3 regions of the Paenibacillus sp. OSY-SE genome follow, and region 1 is predicted to be linked to each of the others. Evidence: riboswitches for the same ligand, from Rfam matches in the RefSeq annotation. Region 1 holds a riboswitch; each other region holds the start of a gene.

Region 1 (5,867 bases):
CCGGACATCGCCAGTACGTTGAATTGGGTCACGCGGTCCATCCCGGCGATCCCGATAGCGGACAACAGCCCGCCAATCGTCGTCGGAATGAGGCAGACAAGCAGGGAAATGAGCACTGGAATTTCCAATTCGATTCCTAAATAATTCGCTATCGGGGCAAGCGTCACGACAACGATGAGGAAAATGAGCGTCAAGCTGATAAGCAACGTGTTCAATGCGATTTCGTTCGGCGTTTTCTGCCGCTTCGCCCCTTCGACGAGCGATATCATCCGATCCATGAACGATTCGCCCGGGTCACTCGTAATCTTCACCGTAATCTTGTCGCTGACGACCCGAGTGCCGCCGGTGACGGAACTGAAATCTCCGCCCGCTTCCTTGATGACCGGGGCCGATTCACCGGTAATCGCGGATTCATCAACCGAAGCCAGACCTTTAATAACTTCACCGTCACCCGGAATCATTTCGCCTTGCGCTACGATGACGATATCCCCTTTACGCAGTTCGGCCAACGATACAACCTTGATTCCATTGCCGACTACTTTGTTCGCGACGATATCTTTCTTCGCCTTCTTCAACGAATCCGCCTGCGCCTTGCCCCGCCCTTCGGCGAGGGCCTCTGCGAAGTTGGCGAACAGCACGGTAAACAACAAAATAAAGAACACGGTCACGTTAAAACCGATACGCTCCTCCGCGCCAAAAACTTCTGGCAAAAGCACCATGAGAAGAACGACGAGCGTTCCCAATTCAACCACGAACATGACCGGATTTTTCATCATGATTACGGGATTGAGCTTCTTAATACTATCTATCGCAGCTTGCTTGATCAATTCGCCGGTTAACAACGATTTTTTGTTGGCTGAGTTCATTTCCGTTTCACCTCATCTACTAGTTCCTGATCAAAAGGGATATTATTGAACAACCTCTACTATCGGAGTGTCAGATGTTCCGCAATGGGTCCCAATACAAGCACGGGCAAGAAGGTCAGTGCGCCGATAATGAACACGGTTCCGACGAGGATGGCCGTATACAGCGCATTGTCCGTACGAAACGTTCCGATCGTTTCTGGTATCCACTGCTTCTTAACCATCGAGCCTGCTACACCGAGCAGCGCAATAATCGAGATATACCGTCCGAACAGCATAACCAGGCCCGTAGAAATATTCCAAAATGGCGTGTTGTCTGCCAGCCCCTCGAATCCAGATCCATTGTTTGCTGCCGACGACGTAAACTCATACAGCACTTGAGAGATGCCGTGATAACCCGGATTGGTTATGGATCCCCTGCCCAAATCGGTCAGGAAAGCGATCGCCGTTGGAACTAAAATAATGAACGGATGGGCCAAAATAGCAATCGCCACCAGCTTCATTTCCCTGGCCTCAATCTTGCGCCCCAGAAATTCCGGCGTTCTCCCGACCATAAGACCGCACAAGAACACGCCCAGTATGGCATACATCAACATATTGACCAAGCCGACACCGTCTCCGCCGAACACGCAGTTCAGCATCATTTGCCCCAGCGGCACTAAGCCGCCGAGCGGCGTTAATGTATCATGCATATTGTTGACTGTGCCGGTCGTAGCTGCCGTCGTTACGGTCGTGAATAGGGCGGATTGGGCAATGCCGAAGCGCACCTCCTTCCCCTCCATGCTGCCTTGCGCAGCATCGATGCCAAGTGCGTTTATCGCCGGATTGCCTTGGCTTTCCGCATAATAGGCCAGCGACAAAAACATGAGAAACAGCATGCTCATCGCACCGAAGATGACCCACCCTTGCTTCTGATTGCGGGCAAATTTGCCGAAGGTGTAAGTCAATGCAGCCGGGATGCACCACATCGATAATATCTCAATCACATTCGTAAGCGGGTTCGGGTTCTCGAACGGATGAGAGGAGTTCACCCCGAAAAATCCGCCGCCGTTCGTACCCAAGTGCTTAATCGACACCAGCGAGGCAACCGGGCCCCGCGCAATTGATTGCACGTCTCCTTGCAGCGTTGTCGCCTGCACCGTAGCCCCGAAGGTTTGCGGAACTTGCAATGCAACAAGAATAAGCGTCACAACAACTGCGAGTGGCAGCAGTAAGCGCGTATGCGCCTTGACAAAGTCAACGAAAAAGTTGCCAAGCGTATTTCCTTTGGACGTAATCCCGCGAATAAAGGCGATGGCCACGACGATACCGGTGGCCGCTGACGTGAACATCATCATCATAATGACCGCCATTTGCGAGAAATAGGTCAGCCCGGATTCACCGCTGTAATGCTGTAAATTCGTGTTTGTCATAAAGCTGATAATCGTATTGAACGAGAGTGTCGGCTCCATATTGTCGATGCCGTTCGGATTCAGCGGCAGCAGCTTCTGCACTCGCAAAATGATATATCCTAGCACGACCAGCACAATGTTGGTCAAAATCAAACTGAGCGTATATTTCTTCCACGACATGCTGGAGCGGTTCTTCAGACCCGCAATGCCATAAATGACATTCTCGAACGGTGTAAACAGCTTGTCGGTCCGGTTCGGTTGATTAGAGAACACATGGTACATATAGCTCCCTAATGGTTTGACAAGTAGAAGCAGCAGAATAAGAACCGCCGCAATTTGCAAAATCCCCATGGATAGGCTCCCCCTCTAATGTATAAGTCCGTCGTTCGGTTAAAATTTTTCCGGATGAATCAGCGCGTAAATTAAGTACAGGAACAGAAACACGATACAAATGGTGAGGAACATCATCGTTCGTCTCCTCCCGTTTGTTCGACAACTTTGCCGCACCATGCCAAAAATCCGCAGAACATGGAAAAGGCAAGGGCTAGAGCAGCAATCATATATAGATCAGACATGTGACAACCTCTCTTCATTAGCATTGTTTTTAACACGCAATCGTGCTCTCACGCCCAAAAAAGGCAATAAAAAAGAAACCTGCGAGAAAAGGAACTTTCTCGTGGTTTCCGGGCACAGTCTATTAAACCGTGTCACACACGACGATCGTTGCCTCTCTCCGTACGCTTACGAGGTTAGCTGACGGATTCGGGCGCGAGAGTCGCCCTACCGACAGTGAACTGTCGGATTCACCCCGTGAGCTCGGTCAACTATGCGCCCAAGCTCGTTGGTTCCCCCGCTTTCTGCTTTACAGAAATTAAGCGATAAATTTGAAAAGGTACAAGCTATGATTTTCATTATTTTCATGGGAAGACAATAAAAAGCCACAGAGGCATAAACCCTGTGGCCGATTAATCGATCACGAGTCCTCATCCTCTCTCCTACGCTTACGAGGTTAGCTGACGGATTCGGGCAGTGAGAGTTGCCCTACCCCGGAATTAGACCCATGGAATCCAATTCCGCAGGATTCACCCCATGACCGTTCTCCGACTCTCACATCGGAATTCGATCAGATGTTGGTTCCCCCGCTTTCTGCTGTGCAGAAATTAAGCGATTCAGAATGCTGAACGGATAATTTAATTCATGAACGTATATTACGTCTCGGCAGTTACTTTGTAAAGCAGCCAAATTTCCAAAAATGACTAGAAAACGGCAGCTTTTGGTCTGCCAAAATCGATTTACACTTCTAAATCCATTTATCGCGTTCATTATCTCGTTCTTGCTCGGTATTTCAGAATACTTCCTCTATAGGGCGCATCATATGAGCACAGTCTCCCTTCACCCATTTTGCGCAGAAATCGTGATGCGGTTTCTGCATTTTCAGAAAACATTAGCTTTTCGAAGAAACAACCGTAAAATCGCGAAATAAACAGTTCCTATTTGTAAACAAAACCAATTTCCCAGCCGATTCGATGAAAATATACGGTTTTTTAACTGTTTTCACATTGTACAAAGCATAAAGGAAAGGAGTAAGATACGTGTCGTACACCATCATTCTTTCGATCGCTGAATTCTTGAAGCAAGGAGCGGGGGACCCATCAGGACCTTTTCTGACTTGGTTTAACTTGGTCCATCGGGGTGAATCCGATTGGCAAGCTTGCCGTCGGCAGGGCGACTCCTACGTCCGAATCCGTCAGCTAACCTCGTAAGCGTAGCGGGAGAGGCACATGATTACCTGCGCAGTGTCTGTCATTCGCAGCCTGATTGTTCAATTATGCCGCAGCAACCCGCGGCAATCAGTCATGATGGCTTCGCTGCGCGCAAGACAATGCCTGGAGGGAATGAACATGGCAAAGCAGCAAGCGGAACGAATCATTAGCAATTTGGAATTGTATCAAATATCTGTGTCGTCCGGACACGGATTGGAAGGCGGCTCAAGGCCGCTAACGTTGGTATTGAAAATTTCCTGCGCAAACGGCGCCGTTGGTTGGGGTAAGTTACTGTTTTATCATACTGCTCCGCACTTTGATCTCATTCACTGGTCGCGGCGGCTGGATCAGGTAAAAGGGAAAACTGTAGTGGAAGCATTCGAGCTTGTGGAGGAGATGAAGGGAACGTGGTGCTTTGAGAAAGTTCAGCTTGCAAAGCTCGCCTTAAGGGATTTACTTCCTCTGTCCAGACACCGTTTCTGTCCAAAGGAACGCCTCTTAATGGAGAGATCGCAAGCCTATTATTGCATTATCTGAATGAGCTGCGGATAAACAGCGAAAGCCCCCAAAATTGGGGGCCGTATGTATATTTGAACTCAATGAATAAGTCAGGCTGCTTGCTCCGCAAAAGAAGAGGCCGAGTATTTAAATGCGAGATAACCGAGGTAAGCATATACAGCTACAGAGATCAGGGAATTAACACTAATGGCCATAAAGGGAAACAAAATCAGAACGGCTTTCGCCCAAAGGCCATACGGCAAATACTTGATATCGCTGGATATAAGCGTCAGCCATACTCCTAGCAGAAAGGAATAACCGGCAACCGCGCTTAACGGAATCGTATAAAACATAAAGTCCAAGACACCATAGCTGGAATAGGGCAGCACCTTGAACAGTAAAGCTTGAAGAAACCCGACTCCTATCCCGCCAAATAATAAATACAGCCTAAAAGGCGAAAGAACTTGAATAAATGAAAAGGACAACAACCAGGTTCTCAATTCACGAATTACATTGGAAAATTGCTGCATCGACAAAGACCTCCTTATGATTGCATATCGGCCGGTACCGGCGCTGCTTCTTCGGGAAATTGATGTCTGCATCCCGAACAGAACCGGGTATCTCACGGTACGACTTGGCCGCAAACGCAATCTTTTTCATCGGACGACTCTTGTGTATCCACGACCTGCATTTGTATTGCGCTTTTCGTCATACACTCAAATAATTCAACAGGACTTAAAGCACAAAAAAAAGGATAAATGACAGGTATTGAAGCCGAAGTGAATTACCTCATTTATCCTTATGCATGAATTTATAGTGAAGCGCCCTTATCGCGAGCCGGACGGACAGGCGTATTTCCCGAATTGACGACAATCATGACGATTGTCAACTCCGCCGCCACTCCTAGCGATTGGGCAAGCGCACCGATCGTGCCGTTCCATCCAGGCGTCATCCAGACACATAAGATGAGAGTCGCAATCGTAAGAACGACGTTCCCCATTTGAGATCTCATCATCATTTTCGTCTGTCCGCGCATCATGATGATTCCGTTGCCATAGTCGATCCACGGAAAAATGAAGCTGTACAGCATGAGGACCCGTAGCGTGTCTAGGCTCGCACGCATCAATTCCTCGTTCGCCCCCATCACCTGCGTCAATATCCATGGTCCAATCGGTGTGAAGCTGAGCAGAGCCGTCAGCAACCCGGGAAGAAAGGCGAGTGTAAACGCAAAGCGTTTGACTTTCCTGCTATCCTTCGCATAGAAATTGAGCACGATCTGATGCAAATACGTAAAAAAACTGAGCACAAGCAGGTTAATGCTGCTCGCAAGCGCAAACGAAGCAACCGCAAGC
Region 2 (5,867 bases), on a different contig from region 1:
GATGTCAGCAGGCATGACCGATGTCGGGCAATGCATCATATTCACATAAAATGCAACGATAGGCCCAGTCTTCTTGCTGCTGTATGATGCAATGAAGGCAGTAGGAATCGATAATACTTGGTGTTGTGATGTAAAATTATGACTTGTTAAATATTGGGTTGACTGTTCATGCGCTTGAAATACTTCATTCCCCAATTCCAGATGTGTTCCGATAAACTAAGAGATTTGTATTAAATGGTATGTTAGGAATAAATGGTTTTCAAAATACGCACTTTTGGATCTACAGAAATCAATCTCCTCATCACAGCTATGGTATTATCAACCATTGTATTATATCATAGGAAGGTTTCGGCAAGATGAAAGCGCCGCTATGAAAAATTATTGAAAAGAAGGATTGTATAAGTATACACCATCATGTATAATGAGTTCAGCCCTTCGAAATGATAGGGTAAAATAGATAGAAGAAGCGGGGATGTCATCTATGAAAGCACTGAAAATCGTTACCATATGCACACTATTAATGAGTCTTCTCATCGGTTGCGGAGCGAAGGGCGACCGTTATGATACAGTTATGGAGAACAAAAAGCTGGTGCTCGGAGTGAGCGCGGACTATCCGCCATTCGAGTTCCACGCAACGGTCGACGGGAAAGACGAGATTGTCGGATTTGATATTGAGCTCGCGAAGGAAATCGCGAAGGACTTAGGAGTGCCGCTTGAAATTAAGGACATGAAGTTCGACTCTGTCGTCGCATCTGTACCGACCGGAAAGATCGATATCGCCATCAGCGGCATGGACCCGACTCCTGACCGCCAGAAAGCGATGGATTTCTCCAAACCATACTATGTTGCCGAAGCTGGTGTCATCGTACGGGCGGAAGACAAAGATAAATACAAGTCACCCGAAGATATGAAAGGTTTGAAGGTAGGCGTTCAAAAAGGTTCTACGTTCGAGGATGTAATCGGACAAATTCCGGAAGCAAAAGCCGAGTTGCTGAATAAGGTGAACGACCTTGTGCTAGCGTTGGAAACGAAGCGTATTGACGCGGTTCTGGTAGAGAAGCCAGTAGCTAAATCTTATGAAGCCAATCGCAAGGAGCTGGCAGTAGCTGACGTCGTATTGAAGCCGGCGAGCGACGGTTATGCTGTCGGCATGCGCAAGGATAGCCCGAAATTGGTGGAAGCTGTGAACAAGACAATCGACCGTCTGAAGTCTGAAGGCAAGCTGGACCAGTTCATTACGCAGGCGACGGAGCTGGCGGAATCGGGAGAGTAAGGCAGGAGAAGGCGGCGGATAGCCGCTTTTTTCATGAGTTGGACACAATAGTGCTATATGAGCAAGGATGGGAAAGGGGTTAGACCGGTGCTCGATTGGTTTGGAATGTTATGGGACTTTAAATGGGATTATTTATCCGGGGCGAAAATAACGGTGCTGTTATCGTTGTTTTCCGTATTGGCTGGATTCATTTTAGGCGTTGTTATTGTCTTGGTGCGAATGTCCGGCTTCAAGCCATTGAAATGGCTGACGACCGCATATATTGAATTGGTGCGAGGCACGCCGCTTCTCGTGCAAATTTTTATCATTTATTTCGGTTTAACTGAATTCGGCATCGAGTTCAGTCCGTTTATGGCTGGAGTCGTCGCGGTATCGATTAACAGCTCTGCTTATTTGTCCGAAATCTTCCGCGCCGGCATTCAAGCAATCGATAGAGGGCAGGCCGAGGCTGCCCGCTCTTTGGGGATGTCAAAAGCGATGACGCTGCGACATATCGTGCTGCCGCAAGCGTTTCGCAACGTCCTGCCAGCGATTGGCAACGAGTTCGTGACCATTATAAAGGAAACGTCCATTGTCAGCTTCATCGGCATTACGGACATCATGTTCCAAACCGAGGTCATACGGAGTAAAACGTATACGGCTCTGGGGCCGCTTATGGGTGCGGCCATGATGTATTTCATTCTTACCTTTACGCTTTCCAAAGCGGTTGCAACTCTGGAAAGGAAGTTGAGCAGTCATGATTGAGGTTCGCAATTTGCATAAATCGTTCGGTGCATTGGATATTTTGAAAGGCATGAATATGTCGATCAAACAAGGCGAAGTTGTCGTCGTCATAGGGCCGAGCGGCTCAGGAAAGAGCACCTTTCTGCGGTGTTTGAATCTGTTGGAGACGCCGACGCAGGGTGATATTTTGTTCGAGGGCACGAAGATTAATGAGAAGAAGCATAATATTAACAAGACGCGTGAGAAGATGGGCATGGTGTTTCAGTCGTTCAATCTGTTCCCGCATATGACGGTGTTGAATAATATTACGCTTGCGCCGATTAAGGTGAAGCAGTTGAAGAAGAAGCAGGCAGAGATGGTTGCCATGGATCTGCTGACCAAAGTCGGTCTGGCTGACAAGGCCACGGCTTATCCAGGACAGTTATCGGGCGGTCAGAAGCAGCGTATCGCCATTGCCCGCGCACTCGCCATGCAGCCGCATGTCATGCTTTTTGACGAGCCTACGTCAGCTCTTGATCCGGAGATGGTGGGTGAAGTGCTGGAAGTGATGAAATCGCTCGCCAGTGAAGGAATGACGATGGTCATCGTGACTCATGAAATGGGCTTTGCCCGTGAGGTGGGAGATCGGATTTTATTTATGGATGGCGGCGATGTCGTGGAGCAGGGTACGCCAGAGCAAGTGTTCCAGCACCCGCAGCATTCCAGAACACGTGACTTTTTAAGCAAAGTATTGTAAAACACGATGAGTAACTATAATCTCCAGTAGTTAGGGATTTGGACAGAATGACCACTCCCCTAATTATGGGGATTTTTTTATGAAGTGAAACCAGATTGTTCAAATTCTCAAGCATCCGGTTGACGTACGCCTAAAATGCGGTTCATCTTTAGGGGATATTTGGAATATGTAATTTGTTTACAAATTTTTAAACTATGTTATTATAAAAGTGCGAATATTACAAAGTTGTTACTAGTAATTACAAAAGTGTTAGGATTAAGCGTTAAATTACGCTGAAAAAATCCATAGGGAGTCATTATTTCAAGACAATTCCAGCAAATCCCTGCGCACAGGTTACAAGTTTGTGATATGATGCAATTCAAGCCGAAACGAAGCACCCGTACGGGGGATGATTGACCGGTGTTCAATAAATGATCACCTTGGGGTGAATCGCCATTCCGAAAGATCGGACATGGTGTAGGGGAACTCCTTAACCCGAATCCGACAACTAACCCCGCAGGCTACTGACAGGAGGAACATATGCGTAAAAGAACAATTGTGAAGCTCGCAGCCGCTTTACTGGGTATAGCTACCATTTTACAGATCATCCCGGTATATGCCGAGCCCTACCAAGCTAAAGAGGGAGATACATTCTACTCTATTGCTAAAAAGCAAAATATTAGCGTAGAAGCTCTAGTAAATGAGAATCTATTGATTAATCCGAAGAATATATACGGCGGGTTGACAATGGAAATTCCGACGCCAGTCATTCAAGGAAAAGTATCGTCATCTTATTCCTTGCCTGCCAAGGCAATTGAGAGAGACAACAAAGATGACGCATCGAAGGCTTCAACAGAAGCACAGAAGGCAGCTAAGACTGAAGCAGTGGCACAGAAGGAAGCGAAGAAAGCAACGGGTGACAAGAAAAGATCCACACCACAACAAACAGTGAAAGCAGCAAATACTGCTCCTAAAAATGTGGTTAAAGTGTCGGGACGTCCGACAACCTATTCGAAGAAGCTGAACATGCGCGCAACTGCGTATACAGCGCATCCGAGCGAAAATGGTGAGTGGGGAGCCGTAGATTTCTACGGGAATGCATTGAAGCTGGGCACGGTTGCCGTTGACCCTAAAGTGATACCGCTCGGAACTAAGCTGTTCATTACAGGCTATCAATTCAAGCATCTGCCGCAAGGAGGACTCGTAGCTGAGGCACGGGATATTGGCGGGGCGATTAAAGGTAAAAAGGTAGACATTTTTGTTCCGGTAAGCAAAAGTGCCGGCAGCACTTTCGGCGTGCAAGATGTGCAGGTTTATATTATCAAATAACAATTGCAATTATACTTAAGTAACCAAAATGTGAAGAGGCTGTCCCGAAAGTAGAGAAAACTACTAGAGGGGCAGTCTCTTTTACATAATTATGTGCTGATCTATTCAATCCCAAATGACCTTCCAATTATGATTTACCGTTGCGGTAATTGTGCCCTGCTTCATCATATAGTCTGCGATAAGCTCGGCTGTGTCAATCGGAATATCACGAACGACCGGCTTGCCGGAGAACATTTGGAACCCGCCGGCTCCTGAAGCGCGATAATGGTTCATGGCGACATCATATTCCTTGTCCGGATCAAGGGGCTGTCCGTTCCGTGCCAGTTGTACGATACGTGTGCCTACCGGTCGGGACACGTTCATGACATACTCTATGCCTTCCCACATGTCATAATTGTAGTGCTGCGCTTTGGGATAGAGGAAGGACGAGTGAACGGCCACTGATTGACCGTCATATGGCGCAAAGTAGCGGGCAGACCATTCCAGAGCGTCCCGGATATCGCGTCCCTTCAACCGCAACACCTTCAATGTGTTGGAATACGGACAAAATGTGGTTATTTCGCGCATGGATACCTGATTGCCGAATCCAGCAGCGCTATCGTCAAATAAGGCGGTGCATGAAATATCCGTGCCCGATACGTCCATCTGCACACGGTTGATGAACTCGATTAAAGGGTGCTCGGCAAGCCGGGCCTCATGGGGATCACGTATTCGCATATCCCCGTTAATTCGGCAAATGGGGCGGTCAAGCCAACGCTGGACATTCACTTCGTAAGGCGTAATCCATTCGCTAAGCTCACGGTCGGCTTCAGCGCCTGCCGCGGCAATCAACTGAGAGCGTTTCTCGCTGACGAGCCAGCGGCCATCTTGACGAGTAAGAAGCAATTCAATTTCGGCCGCGTACCGGCCTTGACTTCCCGGTTGAACAACAATAGTGTCCCCGATATTGCCGCTGGCAATGGTCCGGTGCTGATGTCCGGTAATGAGCACGTCGATGCCTTCCACTTCTGCGCATATCCGTGAGCCTTCATTTTCCCCCGTATCCTCCTCGAGAGCAGCTCCCGTGCGTAAATCTCTTTCCAGACCGCCGTGATAAGCGATGATAACGATGTCGGCTCCTTTACAGCTCCGTAATTCAGGCACCCACTGCTTGGCGGCTTCTACAGCCGGCAGGAAATGCAGGCCAGCGATATGCTCAGGCAGTTCCCAATGTGGGGTGAAACGGGTGGTCAGTCCGAGCACGGCTGCGCGCAGCCCGCCAGCAAATTCCGTTATGAAGTAAGGGTCGCCAAAGTATGGTTTTCCCGTATCCTCTCGCACAATGTTGGCCGCCAACCAGGGAAACGAAGATTCGCGCTGCGCTTTTTTCACAAAATCAAGACCGAAATTAAATTCGTGGTTGCCCGGGATGAATGCGTCATATTTAAGACGATTCAAGGCGGCAATCATCGGATTGGGGGACTGCGGATCGAACCGGGCATGATAAGTAGCCAAAGGTGTTCCTTGCAGAAGGTCGCCGTTATCGATGAGAAGAAAATGCTCCTTGTCTGCGCGGACCTGCCGAATCCGTGAAGCGAGCTTTAGCAGACCCAATTCTTCGGGGGCGTTGTCAGCGTACCGTGTGGGCAGCATGTGGCCATGCACATCGCTTGTGGCCCATATCGTCAAGGTGAATGATTCGCGCATTACGGATGACCTCCTATAAGAGATTTTCATGCTGGGATGTCGCGATGAACTTTTATCACTGTTGTTGGCAAATCCCTGTTTTCCAATGCCTGCTCGATATAAAACCTTATTCGATGCGAACGAAATGATTCCTTCGCTGCC
Region 3 (5,867 bases), on a different contig from region 1:
GCTCCGCCGCTTCCCGATTGCGTCTGCCAAGCGCTTCGGCTTTATCCCGATGCAGCGCCAAATCTAACACCTTCTGCGTTAATTGGTTCACGTTGCCCGGTTCGGCCATGGATTCCTCATTGCCGGTAGCCCGCATAATTTCCGCTAATCCACCCGAACCATAAGCGACCACCGGTTTGCCGAACACGAGACCCTCCAGCGCAGTTAAGCCGAAGCCTTCCGGGGCAAGGCTTGGTATGACCACGATGTCCATTGCGGGGTAAATGGACTGGACGGAAGACACAAAATGAATAAAATGAAAGCGATTGGCGGGCGCTGATTTCACCATGTCCTTGCATGTTTTAAAGTACGTTTCATTCGCCGGGGCGCCAACCACCACGAAGCGCGCATCCTTGACACGTTCGCTTACTTGAAGGGCCATGTGCAGAAAGTGTTCTAAACCTTTGTTGGCGTATATGGCAGAGGATATATAACCGATGAGGCGGTGAGCGGGAGAAAGATCAAGCTCATACCGCTTCCTTGCCCTGAGCTCGGACCATCGTTCCGGTTCCAACGAATCCATGTGCCAAGAGGGAGGCAGCACGTATATCGGAACATGCGGTCCCGCAACATAACGGCGAAACGGCGCAAGGGTAGTCTCCGAGACTCCGATGATTCCATCGCTGAACATTCGAATGAGCGAGACGGCATTGGAGGTGAATGCATTATCTGCAATCGCTTCATTAATCTGCCACAGCACCGGTATGCCTAGCGACTTGGCGGCAAGCGCCGGCAGCGCATGCACCGAGGTGTTGGTCAACACGATATCCGGTCGCAGGTCGGCCAGAAGCCGAACGACCGCATCCCACTCCGAATGCTGCCGTACATGCTCAAGCTCGGCAAGCAAATTCGCCGACGGCAACACCATCGAGTAGAACAATCGGCATGGCTGGACAATAAACGGAATCTGATAGGCTGATGCTTGTGCAGATAACTGTCCCTCTTCAGGTACGACAAGCACGCAATCGTAGTATGCCTGCAATTCACGCGTCAGAAAAAGAAGCAGTTTTTCAGCTCCGGTAATGTAAGTCTTGTTGCATAAATGGGAGAATAAGAGCAACTTTGGTTTCATCAGGTTCTGCCCGTTCTGCCGACTTACGGGGAACAGGTATCATTCCACCTCCTTTGCCAAGGTACTACAGTATATTAGTCCACGACGGGTATCGGCACGACATTTGAACCTAATACAAGCGTACAATTTACAAAAACAGAGCCACTTGTCCGTTACCAGTTCCTGTTTACTCTAGCAGCCGCCATACAGTTCCGTAGAAATCCGAATCTATGAATTATTAGAAGACATCAATCAGTTGCAAAAGACAAAGTTTATACATGAAAATAGCGCGTTCAAACTGACGGTGATTCGCTTCATCCGATCCTTTGCTTCATTCTCCCCTTCCATCAGGAGGCGGTACGTCCTTTGACATTCTTGTTCACCGTCATCGTGATCGGCCGTTTCATGGCAGGATATACGTAACCGACATGAGCCTTAATCCTCGACGCTCTCCGGGTGAATGGAGCGAAAGGCCACTGCACGGAAGTCAGACAACATGTTTTCGATAAAAAGGAAAGGGAGTTCTGCGCTCTGAACATCTTCTATTCCGATTTTATGAATTCTGTAAACTCAAAAAAACTCGCCCTTGCAAGGACGAGTTTGGCTGTGGAGAAATCTAGAGATTTGGCGATCGCCCATTCTCATAAACAACACGATTTCATGCGGTGGGCGACTGCGATCGAGAGCCCGCCAGAATAAATTCCGATAACAAAAAGGAGACCTGATCCGACTGTGTATAAATGACGTAATCCGCACCGAGAAGCCGGTAAATGGAACGCGGGTGATGACGCTTCGTTATTAGCGTAATCGGCTCACAAGACCATTGCCGGCATACTTGAAGCAGTCGACACGACAAAACAAAGCTTTGTTCGAACAAGAAGAGGCGCCCCACTGGCACTTCGGGTACATTCCATTCTTTAGGATCAGTCGTGTTGACTCGACATACATGCGCGACACCCAGCTTCTCCATTCGCTTCACAAGCCGACCGTTATTGGCGATAGCCGCAACGGAAAGACCTGCTCCTCTCAACTGGCGAATGAAATCGACGCCCATGGCATTCGGTGCGAACACGGTAATGATTCGGTCCGCGTCGTGCATATTCAATTCCCTCCTGTCGTGTCCGATGCCCTGCTTTTAGAAGAAAGAGGTGCGTCGACAGTTAACAGTCGGGCGCGCCTCTCTCCGTACGCTTACGAGGTTAGCTGACGGATTCGGAGGCGAAGAGTCCCCCTACCGGACCAGACGAATTGCCTGGCTTCCAGATTCACCCCTTGCGAACGGCCATACCGGCATCATCCTGCCAGTCAGCTCTGTCCGCTTCATTTGGTTCCCCCGTTCCCGCCAGACAGCGGGATTCAGCGAATAAGACGCAACGGATTTCATTGATACTGCTGAACTGAATCTTACCCCTTTCCCGGGCTTGGTGTAAATGGAAATGAAAGCTTGTTACAAGCAATCCGGCGCAAATCCGGATATAAAACAGCTCTTTCTCTTCATCAATGGATTCATTTTCTCATCAACGCTCACTGAAGCTTATCCCCTCGTGATAGGAAGAGATAAATGAAGCTTTTCACTTGAAAGAGGCAGTTGTAAGCGGTTTACTTGTCGTTTCACTCCAAAATAATCCTTTGGCAACCCGATAAGAAGGCGCACAGACATAACAAAGCCCGGACGGTAATCGACCGGGCGATCCATCATCCGAAGACGATGCTTAACATCTGATTAAGGCGGTTCGCATAAGTATGATCGCGCAATGTTCTGGCCAAACCACGAAGTGCAATCTCACGGCGTTCCTGCTCATGCGATAAATAGTAATCGATTTTATCAAGCATCTCTTCCGGTGAGCTATACGTTTCGATTTCTTCTCCCGGTGTATAGAACCGGGCTAAATCATCGCGCACGTCGGTCAATTGCAGAGTGCCGCAGCTGCATATTTCAAAGGTGCGCGGATTCGGGGAAGCTGCAGTGATGTTGGCGGAGTTCTGATTGACCGAATCGTCATCATGTGCACGGTGCATGTTGATGACGATTTTCGTGCCGTTATACGACGCTGCGGTCTCCTGTGGATCCATCCAGCGGCCGAGTTGGATTTGATGCGCGTATTTTCTGAATTCGGAAAGGCGGTCCCACCAGAGACCGGAAATGACGATGTTGCGCTTCATCAGCTGCGGCAGAATCGGTTCAATCGACTTCACCCGATTCCAATATGCCGAACCAATAAAGGTAAGATTTTGCCGGAGCGGAGATCTCGTCTTGATGGGACGGAATTGACCCGGAAAGGCGGCGAACGGCAAATAATGCGCGTTCGCGCCAATCCCTTGATAGAACGGAACGCTGTTCGCTTCGAGTGTGAACACATAATCATAATGCGTAACGATATCGGCCATCATGCTCGTATAGTACGGATCGTCCGTAATCCATAGCGCAGTGCGTATGCCATGAGCGCGGATTTCATCCACTTGCTCGGCTGGGAAATCCATTCCATCCAAGGCGACGACAAGATCAGGACGAAGCTGGACTGCCGTTGCGGCAACCGGGTCCCGTGGTCCTGCCACGGACAGCTGGCCTACCATCCCCTGGAACGTCGAGATGATGCCTTCATCCAACGGAGAGTATGGGTATCCTTTTCCGGTCGAAACATACAAGACATGCAAGGGGCGAGATGACACCTGCGCTTGTGTCGTATTCACAATATAATCCGCTCGCCCTCGCAAATATCCCTCTTGGTAGCCTCCTTCAAAACCGGCTTTGCGTCCTTGGCGGCGAGAATGCTCCCTCGGATGAACCACCCCCGTACGGATCCGTCTTCTTCGCCGTATACGAAATGTTCGCATGAGATCTCTCCTTTTGGTCATCAGTGGTTTTAAGAGCTAACGAATGTTTCCAGCAGCCGTTGTACGCGATGCTCGAACGTATGCTTAAGCAATGTCGTGTGCAATCCTTGCACTGCGACGCGCTGCCGGATCGTTTCATGCTGCAAATAGTAATCAATCTTGCTCATGAGCTCCTCGGGACAGTTGAAGGTCTCTATATCCACGCCCGGCGTATACATTTCTGCAAGCTCACTGCGCACATCGGTCATTTGCAGCGTACCGCAAGCCGATATTTCGTAGGTTCTCGGGTTTATGGACTCCCCGCTTAACTGATGGCTGTTGCGGTTGTCTGAACCATGCTCGACAGGCCGGTGTACATTAATAACGATTTTAGCGCCGTTATAGTACGTTGCCGTTTCTTCAATCGGTACCCAGCCTTGACGAATATGCGGACGGAGAACCGCATACCGGCTTAATCGCTCCCAATGTCCGCCCGCAATGATTACCTTCTTGTCAGCAAGAAAGGACGCCATATGGTCGAATAGGTTCACGCGATTCCAGAATGCACTGCCGATAAAGCAAATATCGTGCGAATAAGCAGGTTCGGCACGCAAGGGACGAAAGGTGGAGATCCCCGCTCCAAGCGGAAGATGAAACACACGATTGCATCCTAACTGCTTATAAAACGAAACGCCGCTTCGCTCATGGGTAAAGATGAAATCGTAGTAAGGAGCGGCAGCAGCCGTATCTTCTGAAAAGTAAGGGTCATCCACAAACCAAACTGCCGTCTTCATCCCCATCTGGCGAAGCCGCCCAATATGCTCAAGATGTTCCGGGGGATACACGTGCAAGCCATTCATCACAAGTACGAGATCAGGCTTCATCCTCTCTGCTGCTTCCGCCATCTGAGCGGGCTCCACCTGTGCGCATTCTCGAGTAAGCTTCGTTAACGCCTCGCATACGCCTCGGTCAATTGCGTCAAATCCTTGCGGTACGTAAAGGACTCGCAAATCAAAAGAAGACAGCTGCGGCTTAGGCGTGCGCTGAACCGTTGCTTCGCATAACCCCATTCGATACCCTTCTGAATACCCGCTCCGAAAGGCATTCGTCTTGATTCCCGTCCTTTTGGTATTGCGATCTTTTCTCATGCTTCGTTCACCCTGCTTCTGGCGCAAGCGGCACAGAACGCCATGAAATTGTTTTTAACACGCTTCATCATATGCCGCCCCGGCAAATGCATCATGGACGCTTATCCTTATGATTCAAAAAAGGCGGTTACCCAACCCCATTTCATGATGATGGAGCAACAAAAAGGCAGACCGACAACCCGCGAAAAGAACGCAAGCGTCAGACTGCCTATGCTTCGTGTTTAAACAGCCTCATATAATTATGCTTGACCGGAATATGCCATCTGATGCCCATCTTCAAATCCTTTGGCAAATCCAGCATTGAATCCATCATTATACGTCTCGTTAAATCCTTGGTTATACGCCCCATTGGAGGCTTCGGATTTGGGCAATCCTCTTCTGCGGCGGGCCGTAAGCTTCTTATGGCGCCGCTGGGAGCGCAGCGTCCGGCGAAGACGCGACCGCCGCGAGAGCAGCCGGCTTTTTCCGCCCCGCCGCAATGCTCTTCCTGCTCGAAGTGTTGCCTTCCGACGTCTGCCCGCGATCCGGGTCCGTCGTACTCGTTTGACCTTTCTCAATTGATTCATCCTCCTGTGCTCCTCGGGTTAAGATGCGCTGCAGCTTACAAGCTGGATGCAACCATGGCGATGTAGGAGTTCCTAAGGTTAGCTGGCGCAAACGCCAACCCGTAATCATTCCGCACAAGCTAAGCTGATAATCGGATAATAGGCGGATATTGTCTTTTATTCGCTTTGCAGATGCCTCGGAATGATCCGCAACATCCGCAACTTGCTCCAACATGCGAGCTAAAGCCGTTTGACTGCGCACAATAGCTT

The links. Region 1 has a riboswitch for cyclic di-AMP ahead of kdpF (K(+)-transporting ATPase subunit F). Riboswitches for the same ligand answer to the same signal wherever they lie in the genome.
Region 2: another riboswitch for cyclic di-AMP. It lies ahead of A372_RS0126325 (3D domain-containing protein); the one in region 1 lies ahead of kdpF (K(+)-transporting ATPase subunit F).
Region 3: another riboswitch for cyclic di-AMP. It lies ahead of A372_RS0118850 (hypothetical protein); the one in region 1 lies ahead of kdpF (K(+)-transporting ATPase subunit F).

What each region holds. Positions count from the first base shown of each region.
Region 1 covers NZ_ALKF01000198.1:12,604-18,470, forward strand. Annotated here, with positions in the region: gene kdpB (potassium-transporting ATPase subunit KdpB) at 1-866, opposite strand, end outside; gene kdpA (potassium-transporting ATPase subunit KdpA) at 926-2,605, opposite strand; gene kdpF (K(+)-transporting ATPase subunit F) at 2,645-2,764, opposite strand; cyclic di-AMP (ydaO/yuaA leader) riboswitch at 2,977-3,142, opposite strand; cyclic di-AMP (ydaO/yuaA leader) riboswitch at 3,238-3,431, opposite strand; cyclic di-AMP (ydaO/yuaA leader) riboswitch at 3,863-4,034, shown strand; gene A372_RS0124430 (hypothetical protein) at 4,036-4,554, shown strand; gene A372_RS0124435 (hypothetical protein) at 4,626-5,045, opposite strand; gene A372_RS38020 (hypothetical protein) at 5,017-5,175, opposite strand; gene A372_RS0124440 (hypothetical protein) at 5,327-5,867, opposite strand, start outside.
Region 2 covers NZ_ALKF01000200.1:67,604-73,470, forward strand. Annotated here, with positions in the region: gene A372_RS0126310 (transporter substrate-binding domain-containing protein) at 482-1,273, shown strand; gene A372_RS0126315 (amino acid ABC transporter permease) at 1,361-2,017, shown strand; gene A372_RS0126320 (amino acid ABC transporter ATP-binding protein) at 2,010-2,732, shown strand; cyclic di-AMP (ydaO/yuaA leader) riboswitch at 3,084-3,250, shown strand; gene A372_RS0126325 (3D domain-containing protein) at 3,252-4,040, shown strand; gene A372_RS0126330 (bifunctional metallophosphatase/5'-nucleotidase) at 4,146-5,726, opposite strand.
Region 3 covers NZ_ALKF01000189.1:107,936-113,802, forward strand. Annotated here, with positions in the region: gene A372_RS34280 (glycosyltransferase family 4 protein) at 1-1,111, opposite strand, end outside; gene A372_RS0118850 (hypothetical protein) at 1,749-2,189, opposite strand; cyclic di-AMP (ydaO/yuaA leader) riboswitch at 2,263-2,462, opposite strand; gene A372_RS0118855 (CgeB family protein) at 2,786-3,925, opposite strand; gene A372_RS0118860 (CgeB family protein) at 3,955-5,052, opposite strand; gene A372_RS38715 (hypothetical protein) at 5,452-5,867, opposite strand, start outside.